One region of the Paenibacillus sp. JT22N1 genome, then DNA from elsewhere that is predicted to be linked to it. Evidence: riboswitches for the same ligand, from Rfam matches in the RefSeq annotation. Region 1 holds a riboswitch; the other holds the start of a gene.
The links. Region 1 has a riboswitch for cyclic di-GMP ahead of AC58UU_RS01610 (hypothetical protein). Riboswitches for the same ligand answer to the same signal wherever they lie in the genome.
Positions count from the first base shown of each region.

Region 1 (7,755 bases):
TGTGGCATCAGCAGCAGCTTGGTGAGGATAGGCTCGCCTATTTGGAACAGCTGCCTTTCTCCGTTGATTTGAACGTAAGCGGCAAATTGTTCCGACTGTTCCACGCTTCTGCGAAAAGTGTTTATTATAGAGTGAAACGTAAAGCATCCAAGGAAGAACGTCTCGCAATGTTTCAAAATACGGAGATGACCGGTGCGTCGACGAATGGGAAGCAGCCTGATATTGTCGGTTACGGAGACATTCATATTCCCTATCTCATAACGATCAAAAACCCATCGGAGAAACGCCCTTTGAAGCACACGAGCAGCGGTCTGATGCTCTTCAATGTTGGTAGTGTGGGAACGCCTTATGACGGCATTCCGCAAGCCTGCTACTGCGTTTTGGAAGGGGAAACCGAAGGAAATGTGCAAGCTGGGTTTGCGATTCAATTCGTACGTGTTCCTTATGATATTGAATATGCTGTTCGCTTGGCTTACGCTGCGCAAATGCCGGAAAGTCAACGATATGAACTAGAGATTACTACAGGTTTGGTTCATAAATGAAGAGTGAGAAATAATCATGGGAATTCCTTCCACAATATGGTAATATAGGCGTATCATTGAAAGTGAGGATGCCATCCATGAGGCTGAACTGGCGTAAAATTGTTTTGATCGTCGTATGTGCAGAGTTATTATTTATCTATTGGAACGGCATCAGTGCTATTTCTTTCAAGAAGCAAGAAGTCACTCACCCGAGTACCACATCACAACCAGTGCCTCCGTTAACGCAAATAAAACCAATTACTCCTGGTAAATTAAGCGAGTCTGACTTCTATATTCCAGATCAAAAAGCATCTTAAAGTCACCCCGAACCACAAGTTCTTATATGTCAATGAAAAACGCTCTAAGCTATTGCTAGCTTAGAGCGTTTTTTACGTAAACAAAGTTGTAGAAACTATAGCCCATCTACCCTCACGAAAGCTGAATGACTCTAAAATCGAATTTTAGAGTAATGCCTACCAGTTGTGAGGAGTCATAATGAATCAATCGACAGTCTCTGTGTTACTTCACTCGTGCTAAAGCCAAGCCATCATAAGCGGGCAGGATGGTGCTTTCCAAACGCGGATCAGTGGCGATTAGCTGGTTGAAAGTACGCATCGCTTGAACGGATGCTTTGGTTTGGTTCGCGTCAACGACTTTTCCTCGCATCAGCGTGTTGTCCCCAGCAATAATGGCGCCTGGATTCGCCAATTTGATTGCAAGCTCCAAATAATTCGGATAATTCACCTTGTCCGCATCGATAAAAAAGAAATCAAATCGCTCTCCCTGCTCAAGAAGATCATTCAGGTGAACGAGTGCTTCGCCAATCCGGTACTCAACGAGCTCACCAAGTCCAGCTTCGGTCAGATTTTGCTTGGCTACATCTGCAAATTCTTGTTTTAATTCGAGCGAAATCAGCTTGCCGCCCTCTTTCAACCCTCTCGCCAAACAAATCCCGCTATAACCGCCTAAAGCACCTATTTCCAATACCTTCGTTGCGCCAATCATCGTGACCAGCATAGTAAGCAATCGGCCGTATCCAGGTGCAATCGATATTTCGGGCATATTATGGGTGCGAATGACTTCCTTAACTCGCTCTAGTACTGTATCTTCTTCGTATAAACCCTCCATATAGCTCTCGGCTGTTATGGTTTCCATGTTTTATCCTCCTTAGAAAAGCATCAAAGCATCTACTTTGCGTGTTTCGTTTGTAAGTGTAACCTATTTGTCCTATACTTGTTAATTGTATGAGTTTTATGAGCGATGCACAACCCGGATGGAAGGAATTTAAACATGCCACAACAAATTGAATTAATCGCAACTTGCCCAATGGGACTTGAGGCCATCGTTGCTCGCGAAATCCGTGATCTTGGCTACAACGAGGTGACTGTCGAGAATGGGCGTGTCCGTTTTCTTGGCGACGAGCTGGCCATCTGCCGCACCAACCTTTGGCTCAGAACCGCCGATCGCATCTTGGTAAACATGGGCCAATTTAAGGCCGTGACTTTCGATGAGCTTTTCGAAGGCACCAAAGCGCTTGCTTGGCCGGACTGGATTCCGAACGATGCCGAATTCCCTGTGGAAGGGCGTTCCCATAAGTCACAATTATCTAGCGTTCCCGCTTGCCAAGGAATCGTGAAGAAAGCCGTCGTGGAGAAGCTGAAGCTTCGCTACGGAACAGAGTGGTTCCCTGAGAACGGGGCACGCTACGTGATCGAAGTCGCACTCCTGAACGATATTGCAACGCTAACGATAGACACGACCGGCGCCAGCCTGCACAAGCGCGGCTACCGTAAGCTCGTGACCGAAGCTCCGCTTAAGGAGACCATGGCGGCTGCAATGATCCTCCTCAGCCGTTGGAAGGTCGACAGACCGCTCTACGACCCGTTCTGCGGGTCTGGAACGATCCCGATCGAGGCAGCTATGATCGGATGGAACATCGCGCCAGGACTGCGGCGTAGCTTCCCTAGCGAGGCGTGGGGTAATATCCCACGTAAGCTGTGGGACAAGGCTCGCGACGAGGCCTTCGACGCGGTTAAAGATGATGTTCCGCTGAACATCATCGGCAGTGACATCGATCCCTCTGCCATCGAAGTGGCTGAGGCTGCCGCGAAGGCCGCTGGCTTGACGAAGCAGTTCAAGCTGCTCGTGGAACCAGTGGCTAAGGCCCGACCTCGCGGCGACTACGGCTGCTTGATCACCAACCCACCCTATGGAGAGCGGCTTGGTGAAGCGCAGGATGTAGAGGTGGCGCTGCGCCAGCTCGGTGCACTCACAGCTCCCATGCCTTCATGGAGCATGTTCATCTTAAGCCCGAGCACACAGCTCGAGCACTATATGAATCGCCGCGCGGATAAGAAGCGCAAACTATTTAATGGACGAATCGAGTGTAACCTGTTCCAGTATCTTGGACCATTGCCCCCGCGCAGACAAACGGACAAGTGAAATAAAAATCCCTCATGGCTCATCCGACCGAACTGCATGCATGCAGCGGTCAGACCAAGCTAGTGAGGGATTTTATTTAATAAACAAAAACCAAATCAATAATGCCCATATGGGAATGGACACAAGAATGCTCCATAGGCAGCCTTTGGCAAACCGCAGCTTCGGCTCCTGTTCTGTCCTTTCTTCGCGATCATTTCGCATGTTCCACCAACTCCAAGGGCAGCCCATCCGGATCTGCAAAAAAAGTATATTGATCACCAGTAATAGGATCAATCCGCACCGGTTCTACCGCAATCCCCTTGCTCTCAAGTTCTTTAACGCTTTGTTCCATATTCGGCACGACAAAAGCCAAATGCCTAAGACCCCTTGCCTCAGGCTGGTTAACTCGCAGCGGAGGGTTCGGAAATGAAAACAACTCGATCTGCTGCTCGCTCTTCCCGATGCGCAGATCCAACTTATAGGAGTCACGTTCTGCACGATACGTCTCGTGTATGACCGTTAATCCAAGTAAATCGACATAGAAGTGTTTCGATCGCTCATAATTGGAGCTAATGATCGCCACATGATGAATTTGTTCTAACTCCACTCCATTCCCCCCTGTCCCCATTTATTGAAAAACCGCATTCCGGGAACTCCCATCCTGAGGTCCGTTTCACTTATTTTATCCGTCTGTTCTCATCGTTTCAACAATTTTCTTCAAAACTTCCTCAGCTTGCACATATTCAACTTGGCAAGTACCAGCTGCATGATGACCGCCTCCACCATTTTGGAGCATCAAGTTACCAATATTCGTTTTCGACGAGCGATTCACAATACTGTGACCACAAGCAAAGACGCAGTTTTGTTTATTTCGGCCATCGACGATCCAAATCGAGATATTTTGCTCCGGATAAAGGGCATACACCATGAAACGGTTCCCTGGATAGATGGTTTCCACATCACGAAGGTCGGTAATAATAACATTCCCTTCCGTCCGCGTATAGGTTTGAAGCATATCACGATATAAAGCATCTAATTCAAAATATCGCGCCACACGCTCTTTCACATCCGGCAATTCCATAATCTCATGAACGGACATCGTTGCACAGTGCTCCACAAGATCTTCCATCAATTGATAATTACTAATCCGATAGTCGCGATAACGTCCTAACCCCGTTCGAGCATCCATGATAAAAGATAATAAATCCCATCCGCTTGGATTCAAAATATCTTCTTTGCTGAACTGTGCAGAATCCGCTTTATCCACCCCACGCATAATATCATCGATATCGCCGAAGGTCTCACGCCCTCCATAGTAATCATAAACAACACGTGCCGCACTTGGCGCGATTAGGGTTTCCCCTTTGAATTCAACCTTTTCGCCCATCCGCTCAAGTTCACTGGAATGATGATCGAACCACAAACCACAACCCGCTACATAAGGGACATTGGCCAAAATGTCGTTTTCCGAAACCTCAACCAAACCGTCCTGCATATCTTTGGGATGGACGAATTTCATTTCATCCACCATGTTTAACTTTTTGAAAAGCATCGCGCATACTAAGCCATCAAAATCCGAACGTGTGATCAATCTCATGCTATGTATCCCCCTAATAATAGTTCCAAAGCACTACTAAAACCTACGACATTCATTATATCAGCTCGTGTCAATTTGTGACAATCATTTTGTCTTTGTAAATCCCTTTCAGCTGGAAATAAAAAAAACGGTACGCCTATATAGGCTGTACCGTTCTTAATTTGGAAGATAAACATTGATAAAGTCTTGTCAAAAATGCTTCAATTTGCGACATCGGCGGCATTTTTACAGAAAGCTTAACCTCGCCCTTCCAGTAGAAAATCAAGATGCTATTGTTTCTCCCATGAAACATTTCAACATCCCAACAAGCTTCATTTAACGCGTATACTTCCCGATTAATCATGAGCTTTGGTCCATCCGAGGAAGGCACCAAACGGGCAACATGATTACCACATAGCGAAGTCACTTTTTGTTCTTCTTGTAGTATTCCTTCTGATTGCATGCTGCTGGATCCTCCTTTTATTTTCACATTAATTTGTTATGACAGAGAAAAACCCCACCATAGTGAACCGATCGGAGGGGTTCTGATGTTGATACCCAATCGTTCGGCGGCTGGCTGGCTGCGAGTCCGGTTTGCAGGACAAGGAAGCCCCTTTAGCTTTGCGTCACTGGCTTTCGCCAGTTTTGCCTTTGTCGAGATGTCTTGCTACATATCTGGAGAGCAAAGAGTAATAAATATGTACACTCTCAAGGATACGGGAAGTCGTTTTGAAATCGAATAGTTCCTAAGAACTAATTTTGCATTATTTTTCAAAAAATTTCTTTTTTCGACGTATTTTTCAGCAACATTTGACGATTTGTGCCTTTCCAATAGAAAATGGATCCCGCAATCGTAAGAACAGCCATAAGAACATACAACGTATTTCCACCATAAGAAACGAGCAAGAACCCACCTACCCAAGGTCCAATAAAGTGGCCAATGTTCGTTAATGTTTGAGCGCCAAAATACGTGCCACGCATATGCTCGGGAGCTAATTTGTCAATCAACATATTGGCAGCGGGGTAATTGAGAATCTCGCCAAGGGTGAAAATACCCATCGAAATAATTAGCCATACCAGCGAGTGAGAAAATGCAAAGCCGACATCCCCTAACGCAAACATTAGGTTGCCAATTACAATTGCAACGACTGGCGTGTACTTTTCGGCTAAACGCGTAAGTGGAATCTGCATGGCAATGACCACAATCGCATTCACACTCATCAAGATCGCAAACATTTTCACGCCATCGACAAAACTCTGCTCCAAATATTGCGAAAGTGTCACCATCACCTGGGAGTATCCGATAGCACCAATAATGCCACCTAGGATATACAAGCGAAAAGTCATATCACTGCGAATCACTCGCACAGCAGAACCAAAGGTAACTGAAGATTTCTTCTCACCCTCTATTTTCTTGATGCCAAAAGCGATGAGCAGTGTGTAAAGGGTGACCGCATAAATAAAATAAATGATTCCTGTGATGAGAAAAGGCAGCGCACCGTTCATCGTAGCGAAAAAGGCACCCAAAAGTGGTCCGACTGCAACACCAAGATTAATAGCCATATACCGCATCGAAAATACTTTAAGTCGCTTCGCAGGTTCTGTGAGGTCTGCCATCAACGCCTGCGATACGGGCTCATAAAAGGATCGGCACAAGCCGTTAAGCATATTGAGCAGCATAAACAGGATTGGTAATTTAACCATGCCGAAGCCTAAGAAGACGAACGCCCAGCCGAAAAGAGCTGCTAGCATAATAATGCGCCTTCCGAATCGGTCCGATAAGGTGCCCCCTATAAAACCGCCTACGGTCCCAGCCAAAGAACCCATTCCAATGACAATTCCGATCATCACCGCACTCATCGACGTATGTCTGGCTAAATAAATCGCTAGAAAAGGCAAACTCATGGAGGACGCAGCTCTAGCCATAACGGTTCCAAGAATTAACGTATGTACAATGGGATGATAAGAATTTAGAAAACCACGTAATCGATTCAATTTGAGATGACTCCTATCGCTGTTTAATTTACCGCAGGTCAAGAAATCGACACCGAATTCCAATTATACACGAAAAATGACGATATGTGTCTCCAAAATAAAAAACACTCTCCGACGGAGAGTGCAAAAGAGCGTGTCTATTATGTTCATTGTGTCCATTCGTCGCTTTCCCCACATGAAGCCAAGTCGAGGTCATGCGATTCCTGAATGGAATGCTGCTTCCACGGCTTATGTTAACTGCTGCCGCAACCAGATCCGCAGCTCGACCCTGACGAGCAAGAAGACCCTGAGCCGGAGCTGCAACTGCTTCCGCCACCGCCTTGATCTCCAGAACTATCACTACTGCCTCCAGAACCCCCACAACCTGAGGAAGAACAGTTACTATGCTTATCTTTTGGATTCTGTTCATTCAGAGGCCACTGAGAGTCTATCCCGCTTGTATAGTTATCATTATCCTGAATGGAGAAGAACATCATAGCTCCTGCCATATACACCATGTTGTTCGGGTTTGTTAATGAATCCTTCCAGCCTGTATCCTCAAACCTGCGGCTGTTCGCTGAATGTCTGGCTTCGTTAATCGCCTGCGTGATTAGTATGCGGATCGCCTCTGCAACTTCTGGATATCGCTTCGCCTGCTCCATATCGAACCATTGCTCGGCGATTTCTTCTTCATTGGCTTTGCGAAGCAAATCTGTTCGCTGCTCATCCAGCGGATTGCGGAAAAATCCGTTCCAGCAACGCGAACTCGTTGGAGCGAACTCGAACAAGTGCGCATATACCCAATCGAACCATGCACGTTCACCCGGCATTTGCTTCGGTTCACGTTCAGGTGAATGATGAATAACACCACCAGCGAATTGATCCCCGAACCGCTGATATTCTCTCGTAAACATCAGCATCTCATGCCAAATTTCATCGATTTCGCTGCTAAACATCGGAGTTCTTTTTAAGATGAGATTCATCAGGAAAAATCGTTTTAATTCAAACCATTTACAAGCAAACTCGTCATCGGACATGGAAGGATTCCCAGCTTTTACGCGATATTGGAGTCTTTCTACATAATCTAGTGGAAGTGCACTATTCAGCTTAGTAACGATACGTTCTAACGGAACACCTTCTAGCAAACCAAGCCCTTGGGGTAGTTCTGAAGCTCGAAAGTCCGGTTTGGATATCCCTACACGACTTCTCTTGGACGGTTTGGGTGATTTTCGGAATAAAAAACGGAACATATGGCATCCCTCC
Region 1 covers NZ_JCAUAW010000001.1:348,591-356,345, reverse strand. The annotation lists gene AC58UU_RS01645 (metallophosphoesterase family protein) at 1-542, shown strand, start outside; gene AC58UU_RS01640 (hypothetical protein) at 620-838, shown strand; gene AC58UU_RS01635 (O-methyltransferase) at 1,041-1,676, opposite strand; gene AC58UU_RS01630 (THUMP domain-containing class I SAM-dependent RNA methyltransferase) at 1,812-2,963, shown strand; gene AC58UU_RS01625 (hypothetical protein) at 3,036-3,164, opposite strand; gene gloA2 (SMU1112c/YaeR family gloxylase I-like metalloprotein) at 3,154-3,549, opposite strand; gene AC58UU_RS01615 (exopolyphosphatase) at 3,625-4,539, opposite strand; gene AC58UU_RS01610 (hypothetical protein) at 4,676-4,981, opposite strand; cyclic di-GMP riboswitch class I at 5,084-5,178, opposite strand; gene AC58UU_RS01605 (MDR family MFS transporter) at 5,290-6,513, opposite strand; gene AC58UU_RS01600 (UCP032817 domain-containing protein) at 6,747-7,742, opposite strand.

Region 2 (7,755 bases), on a different contig from region 1:
ATCCGCGATAACATCGCCTTTTATAAAAGAGAATCACCCTTAGAACAGGTTGAGCGTGCTGCCAAGAAAGCACAAATCCTCTCCAGCATTACGTCATTTCCTGAAAAGTTTGAGACGAAGCTGGGTGAGCGCGGTGTCACCTTATCGGGTGGGCAGCGTCAACGAACAAGCTTAGCCAGAGGGATCATTAAGGATTCTCCTTTAATGATTCTAGATGATAGTGTAAGCGCTGTAGACTCTGTGACGGAGAGGCACATCATTGATACGATCCGCAAAGAGCGATTGAACAAAACGACCATTTGGATCGCACATCGAATCTCCGCGTTGAAGCATACGGATGAGATTATCGTACTTCACGAAGGCAGGATTGTGCAGCGCGGCACGCACGAAGAGCTAATTGCACAAGAAGGCTTGTACGCCGAGCTTCATGCGATACAAGAGGGAGGTAGCGACGATGCCCAAACGGAGTAACAAAAGCAATGAGGAGCGGCAGAAGACGCGATCTTCCTTTCGTTCTTTATCCGGTTATGCCAAACCGCATAGGTTTACTTTTGCTGCTGTTTTATTTTGCGCGTTACTTGGGATAGCAGCCGATTTGTTTCAGCCGTATCTGGTTAAGATCGCGATTGATGATAATTTGATGATTGGGAAAAATGACTATCGCTCCCTGCTGCTCATTTGCTTATTCTATGCAGGTCTATCTATCAGCAGTCTATTCTTCAGTTATCTGCAGAACAATTTATTGCAGTTTGCCGGCCAAAGCATCGTCGCTAAAATACGCAAGGATTTGTTCGAGCACATCTTTAAGCAGTCGATGTCTTATTATGACCGGACGCCAAGCGGCAGCCTGATTACGCATGTTTCTAGTGACACGGAAACGCTGAATCAGTTTTTTACACAGGTTCTTCTTAGTTTGGTACGCGATGGCATGACACTCGTATTCATCATCGTGCTGATGTATCATCTGGACCCACAGCTAACGATGTACAGCATGATCGTGATCCCTATCATTGTGATTATAGCGGTTAGCTTTCGCAGATATATGCGCAAAACCTATCAGCTCTCGAGGACGCAGCTGTCTCAAATGGTTGCTTTTGCCGCTGAGAATTTATCTGGGATGCATCTCATTCAAGCTTTTCATCAAGAGAAGGAACAGATGAATCGCTTCACTGAGCGGAATCTTGGGTATTTTCGAGCTAATTTGAGAGAAATTCGTACCAATGTTTTGTTCAATCGTTCCTTTGATATTTTGGGTAATTTATCGGTGGCCTTTATTACTTGGATTGGCGGTATTGCCGTTTTCGATAAAACGATTGAATTCGGTGTATTGTATGCTTTTATAACTTATATCCGGCAGTTTTTTCAACCGATTAATAACATTACTCAGCAGTGGAATACCCTTCAATCTACGACGGTGTCTGTAAATCGAATTTGGAATATCTTCTCCATTCAACCGGAAGTTAAGGATAAGGAAGGCGTGTTGTCACCCTCGTTATCCGACGTGAAGGGGGACATTCATTTCAATCATGTTCATTTCGGTTATTTGAAGGATACGGCTGTTATTGAGGATCTAGAGCTTCATATTGAACCCGGCGAAATGATCGGTATCGTGGGGACGACGGGTGCTGGTAAAAGCTCGCTGATTAGTCTGCTTTGCCGCTTTTATGATGTACAGGAGGGAAGTATCCGCATTGATGGCACGGATCTTCGAGATATCCCGCAGGCCGTGCTACATCGTATGGTTGGACTCGTACAGCAGGAACCGTACTTATACGCAGGCAGCATTTTGGACAATGTCCGGATGTTCGATGAAACCATAACACGTGAGGAAGTGATAGAGGCATGCCGGATGGTTGGGGCAGACAATCTCATTTCACGAATGAAGGATGGTTATGAGACACGCATATCCGAGAGAGGAAGCGGGCTTTCCGCAGGCGAGAGACAACTGATCTCGTTCGCAAGAATTATCGTATTCCAGCCGAAAGTACTGATTCTAGATGAAGCTACAGCGAATTTGGATTCACAAACGGAGCAGTTGATTCAATCCGCGCTGCAGGTTGTAGCCGAGGGAAGAACGACACTTGTTATCGCGCATCGCATCTCGACTATTATGCATGCCAACCGCATCATTGTGATGAGTCAGGGGAAAATTGTTGAAGAAGGGAACCACGTTCAATTACTTGCGCTCCGTGGCTATTACGAGCAATTATATCTGCATTCACAGGGGAATATGGATGCTGCACAAACCATTTCATAGTATGAATGCGCCCAACTGAGGGTGTAAAAATTAGCTTTGTCGGACTCCTAGTCAGGAAGTCGTGACGAAGCTTTTTTTATGCGTGATAAAAGTCCTAGAAGGATGCCTAAAGTTTCTATCGTTTTATTGCATAAATTGATTGGTATAAATGTTTAGTAAAGAGATATCTGATCCTATTTTACCATCGGTCAGAGAAAATGTTAAAAAAGCAATTTAGTTACAATATAATTACTTAACAAACAATAATGGAAAATTGTGTTGTTTATTTTAGTTTACTATACTATACTAATGTATAAAATTGTAAAGTTTGCTGTCGATTATTGTCGAACATGGGAATTTTCACCTACAACTTTATAATGGCAAACCTATTGAAAAATAGGGACGCAAAGCTAGAGGGACTACATCCAACAAGGATATGTCAGCCAGTTGCATTGTAGCAATTGGTGGAATAGGGGCATTTATGCCCATGTTTCTCCTTTTTTTTTGTGAACATTTTCTTAACGCAATTCTATCGATAGGAGAGAAATTAATGAGAGAGAAAAGACTAACGAATGTACAGCAATTATTCCCTAGTGAGGATGGCAACCAACAAACGCGTCAAACGGTTTTGCGACTCATTGAACAATTAGTAACTGGAGTGGATGATCTTAAAAACCCGGACGGCGTCAATCTCAAGGGCGAGAAAAACCGAACAGGGACTTTCTATAACAATCTTATTCGAGATAGCTCCATTCCTATTGGCAGCGTCCCCCTAGAGGAAGTTAATACAGAGCTATTGAAATTGCTGCATGATCATCCTTATCATACGAAATATTTTTTAACGAATATTTTGCCGATGGCAAGCATCCCGGGGATTATGGGCATGATCGCGGCATTTTTGGTTAATGGCAACAATTTATGGGATGTATACGGCCCAGCCGGAGCTGAAGCTGAAGTAAGAGTCATCAGCATGATGTCCAAATTAATAGGCTATGATGCGCTGAAAAGCGGCGGGTATACGACATGGGGCGGACAAGGAGCTGTATTCTCAGGTCTCAGGATAGCGATCGCGAAATTCGTTCCGGACGCATTGCAAAAAGGTGTTCCCGACAACTTGTATGCTTTTTGTTCCGAAGCCGCTCACTACAGCTTGTTTAAATCTATGGAGGCATCGGGCATAGGGAGCGATAGATTGATCAGAGTTCGCACGAATGCTGACAGCTCCATGGATGTGAATGATCTGAGAGTTAAAATGGAAGAAGTGATCGCACGAGGCGGAATCCCGATTTACATTGTAGCTACGACAGGAACAACGGATGCCATGGGGATTGACGATTTGGAACAAATTTATGCTGTGTCTAACAAGGCAGCCGTTCATCATGGGTTGCTTAGACCTCATATTCATGCAGACTCTGCTTTAGGTGCATTCTTTGCTTTCTTTAATGACTATGATTTCACCGCCAATCCACTGGAATTAAAGAAAGATGTCACTCAGGCTTTAATTTCTATCCAAAGCAAGATGAGGCATTTGCATTTGGCCGACTCGCTTTGCTTCGATTTTCAAAAGCTAGGGCAAACCCCTTACCTGACAAGCCTATTTCTGGTCAAGGATGCCGCCGATTTAAGACTTATGGATCTGCATCCGGATGAAACCCCCTATGTCGGACATCGGGGATACGGACAGTATCATACTGGGTATACGTTGGAGTGCTCGCGCATGGCAAGCTCCATCAGTATATACAGCGCTCTGCTTGCATTCGGCATTCAAGGGTATCAGCAATTGCTAGCTCAGTTCGTTGAGGTTAATCTCGCTTTCCGGGAAGCGCTGCGCCAAGAAATCCCTCAAGCTGAAATCGTTAATAACGACAATCCGGGCATCATTACACTATTTCGTATATATCCGGAAGGCAGTCCGCATTTTCAGGATGAAATTTCGGGCAAGTGTACCCTTAAGGAAATTGAGCGGAATAATAAATTTAACGAACGTTTATTCGAAATGCTTGGGAATCATCGCGACCGCATATTTTTTGGCGACACCAAAAAGCATCTGCTTGTTCAAACGAAGGATGCTAATTCTATTGCTCTGTACGCGACAAAGATTTTTGTCATCTCCCCTTATACGGAGACAAAACATGTGCATGAAATTATTCAATATTTGAAGGAAACAGTAGCGCAAGTCTATGAGAAATATTCCGAAACATCGATATTAAGCAGGAGGTAATTGAAAAGTGGCAAAGCATGCTCCAAATAAAATAATAAACTGGTTCAGAGGACAAATCGCGGTGAAGATGACGAGCAGTATTTTACTGCTGTTGCTATTCGTATGCGCAGCCTTCTCGGTCTCTTCCTATTTGGCCAGTAAAAGTTTAACTACGAAGCTTGAGGATCAATTCGTTCTAAGATTAACCACAAATATTGAAAATGTTTCGAAATATATGACTTCTATTCCCGAACATGCAGATGAAATTACAGGCAAAGATAAACCGGCCTATACCAAAATTAAACAGCAGTTTGAACAATTTAAAAAGCAAGACTCTCTTGAAAATGTTTATGTCTTACAGAAAGTTCAAAATAAAGATCAAATCGTCATTTTAACTGGCGTTGATGAAGATTTCGGCACCGAGTATCCTTTTACGCCAGAGATGAACAATGCGATCAAGGATGACAAACTAACGATCAGTGAGATTTACAAGGACGAATTTGGTATACATAAATCGGTCTTTGTCCCTCTCAAAAACGCTAAAGGCGAAAACGTCGGAATTGTTGGCATTGATTTAGATGCTTCGGTCGTTCCCAAAACGAAGCAAGAATTGTTATGGACAACCTTTACGATTACCTTAATCGTTATAGTCTTAGGCGGTCTAATAGCCTATTTCATAAGTCGGAGTGTGACGAGACCGGTCATCCAACTGATGCGTGTAACAGAGAAGGTTGCTGCGGGAGATTTGTCTGCACAAGTCTCTATCCATCGAGTGGATGAGATCGGTAAATTGGCAAATGCTTTTAACGAAATGCGTCAGAATTTAGATTCTTTGATCCGCCAAATATTTTCTTCATCCAACCTCATTACCAATACGAGCGCACATTTATATCAGTCTGCGGACGAATCCAGTGCAAGTGCTGGGCAGGTTGCCGTTTCTATGAACAGTATGAACGAAGGGGTTGCTGAAGTTGTTTCTTCCATTACAGAGAGTACTTCATCAATCGTTGAGATCAATTCGGAATTATCAGAGGTAACATCGGAAGTCAAAGAGATGCAGGAAATGGCCCATAAGGTTGGTGCACAATCTGCAGACGGTCAGCAGCTTGTTGAGAAGACATTACATCAGATGAATGTGATTCAGAAAGAGATGAAGCATTCCCAAGAAGCCGCGCAGCAGCTAGGAAACCGTTCGAAGGAAATCGGGGAAATTATCCATATCATCACCGAAATTGCACAGCAGACGAACCTATTGGCTTTGAATGCGTCCATTGAAGCGGCACGTGTTGGAGAACAGGGGAAAGGCTTTGCCGTTGTCGCTGGTGAAGTGAAGAAGCTGGCGGAGCAATCTACGAAAGCCGCAAGCTCGATCACCGAGCTCGTTTCCAGTACCCAAAATGATAGCCTACTTGTCATGGAGAGCATTGTTCAAGGAAATCAAGCAGTTGAGCAAGGTCAAAGCTGGATTAACGATACGTATGAAAGTTTTAAAGTTATTTTTAATGGAATTTCCGTTTTCTCCAATCGGACAGACCACTTGATCAATACTTTAGTGAGAGCAGAAAGATCTTTTGAGATCATTTCTAATGCCATGCAGAAAATCTCTGGGATCACAGAGGAACAATCTGCAGGCTACGAGGAAGTGGCGGCGGCGGCTCAAGAGCAAAGTGCTTCCATTCAAGAAATTACTTCAGCTATTCGCCAACTATCTGATATGGCTGTTGTGCTGCAAAGCTCCGTTCAAAATTTTAAGATTACAGATTGAATATATCGGCTTTCTTTAGTTGATTACTTGCCAGCCTAGCGCTGGCTTTTTTGTTTTATAAAAGTCGTAGTCATCCATAGGCTAATGATCTGGTACTAGGAATAGATAGTACTTCTCAAACTGAACATCTCTAGTACAATAAGAAGTAAGCGAGAGGAGGAATATCATCATGAAATCCAAATTTGTTACGATTCAACTAGGCTATGTATTGGGAGCTAGTGCTCTACTAACCGCCATTGTATATTTTTTTGCTACGAATTGGGAGAAATTAAACCGCTGGGAGAAATTCATTCCTGTCTTTGTGCTCATCATGGGCTTTTATGGCTTATCTGTATGGCTTTCTCGCCAAAATGGCAGGCAGTTTCTAAGTAAACTTAGCCTGTTCGCGAGCTGCATTTCGTTCGGTGTAGGTGTCGGACTCATTGGGCAAACCTACAATTCTCATGCTGACAGTTACAGCTTGTTCGCCGTATGGTTCATTCCGGCATTTTTACTTGCCCTATTAACTAGATGGCAGCCCTACTATGTACTGGCGTATATTTTGGGCCATCTCGCTTATGGGATTTATTTCTTCGGACGTTGGGGAGGGAGCTCAGATGCGGAAATCATTCAAATTACCATCTGGCTCGGAATCGCCATTGCGAATGGCATCTTGTATGTTCTGAGTGAGCGGGGGCGTTTGCACTCATCTTTTCTCAAATGGATCTCTTTTCAAGTTGGGATGGCAGTTTTGGTCGTGGCTTCAAATTCACAAGCGTACGAAAAGTACGGTGTCTTTATGAATTTACCTCTCGTCCTAGTACTTGCGATAGCCGTTTACTATACACACAAGACGAGGAATAAAGCTTATCTATTGTTTGCCGGTTTGTGGGTATCCATCACGGTGACAGTCAAATATATCGAGCTTATTATCCAACATTATAATGAGTTCTTTTTCATTGCTAGCTTGTTGTTTATTATCTTGTTCATCTTTGCGAATGTGAAGTTCATGAACTTTATTCGCTCTTGGAATCCTGCATCAAAGCAGTTGGATTCGGAAAACCACTCAGATTTAGAAGCTTCGGATCAAGCGAAGCCGGATGGAGATTTTACCAAATGGGTCGTCCGTGTCCTCACGGTCTCGGTCATCATTATTGGTTCGATTCTGGGAAGCTTGACGATTATTGGTATTGTTACAGTTGTACTAGGATTTGATGAACCTGAGAATGTGCTAATAGGTTTTGGTTTTGTCACTGTTATTGCGATAATCATAGCGAAAAAACTAAATTCATTAGTGCGATACACAATTCTCATTAGTGGATTGCTGCTTGGTGCCGGAGCGGCTGTTTTTACAGAGAATGTTCCTATTCTCTTGGTTTTCCTTGCTCTTACGATTGCAGCTTTTATCTACATTGCTGGGTTGGTACATCGTATATTCTTCTTTCTTACTGGTGTCATTATTGCTTCCTTCGTACTTTTCAATTGGATGGATAGCGGAATAATGGTGCTTACCGTGCTTACCGGTTTATTATTCGTTATCTTTGCCAGTGGTCAGGTCATACCAAATGAGGGAGT
Region 2 covers NZ_JCAUAW010000022.1:51,094-58,848, reverse strand. The annotation lists gene AC58UU_RS31845 (ABC transporter ATP-binding protein) at 1-471, shown strand, start outside; gene AC58UU_RS31840 (ABC transporter ATP-binding protein) at 455-2,257, shown strand; cyclic di-GMP riboswitch class I at 2,606-2,691, shown strand; gene AC58UU_RS31835 (pyridoxal phosphate-dependent decarboxylase family protein) at 2,787-4,457, shown strand; gene AC58UU_RS31830 (methyl-accepting chemotaxis protein) at 4,465-6,201, shown strand; gene AC58UU_RS31825 (GDYXXLXY domain-containing protein) at 6,371-7,755, shown strand, end outside.
Region 2: another riboswitch for cyclic di-GMP. It lies ahead of AC58UU_RS31835 (pyridoxal phosphate-dependent decarboxylase family protein); the one in region 1 lies ahead of AC58UU_RS01610 (hypothetical protein).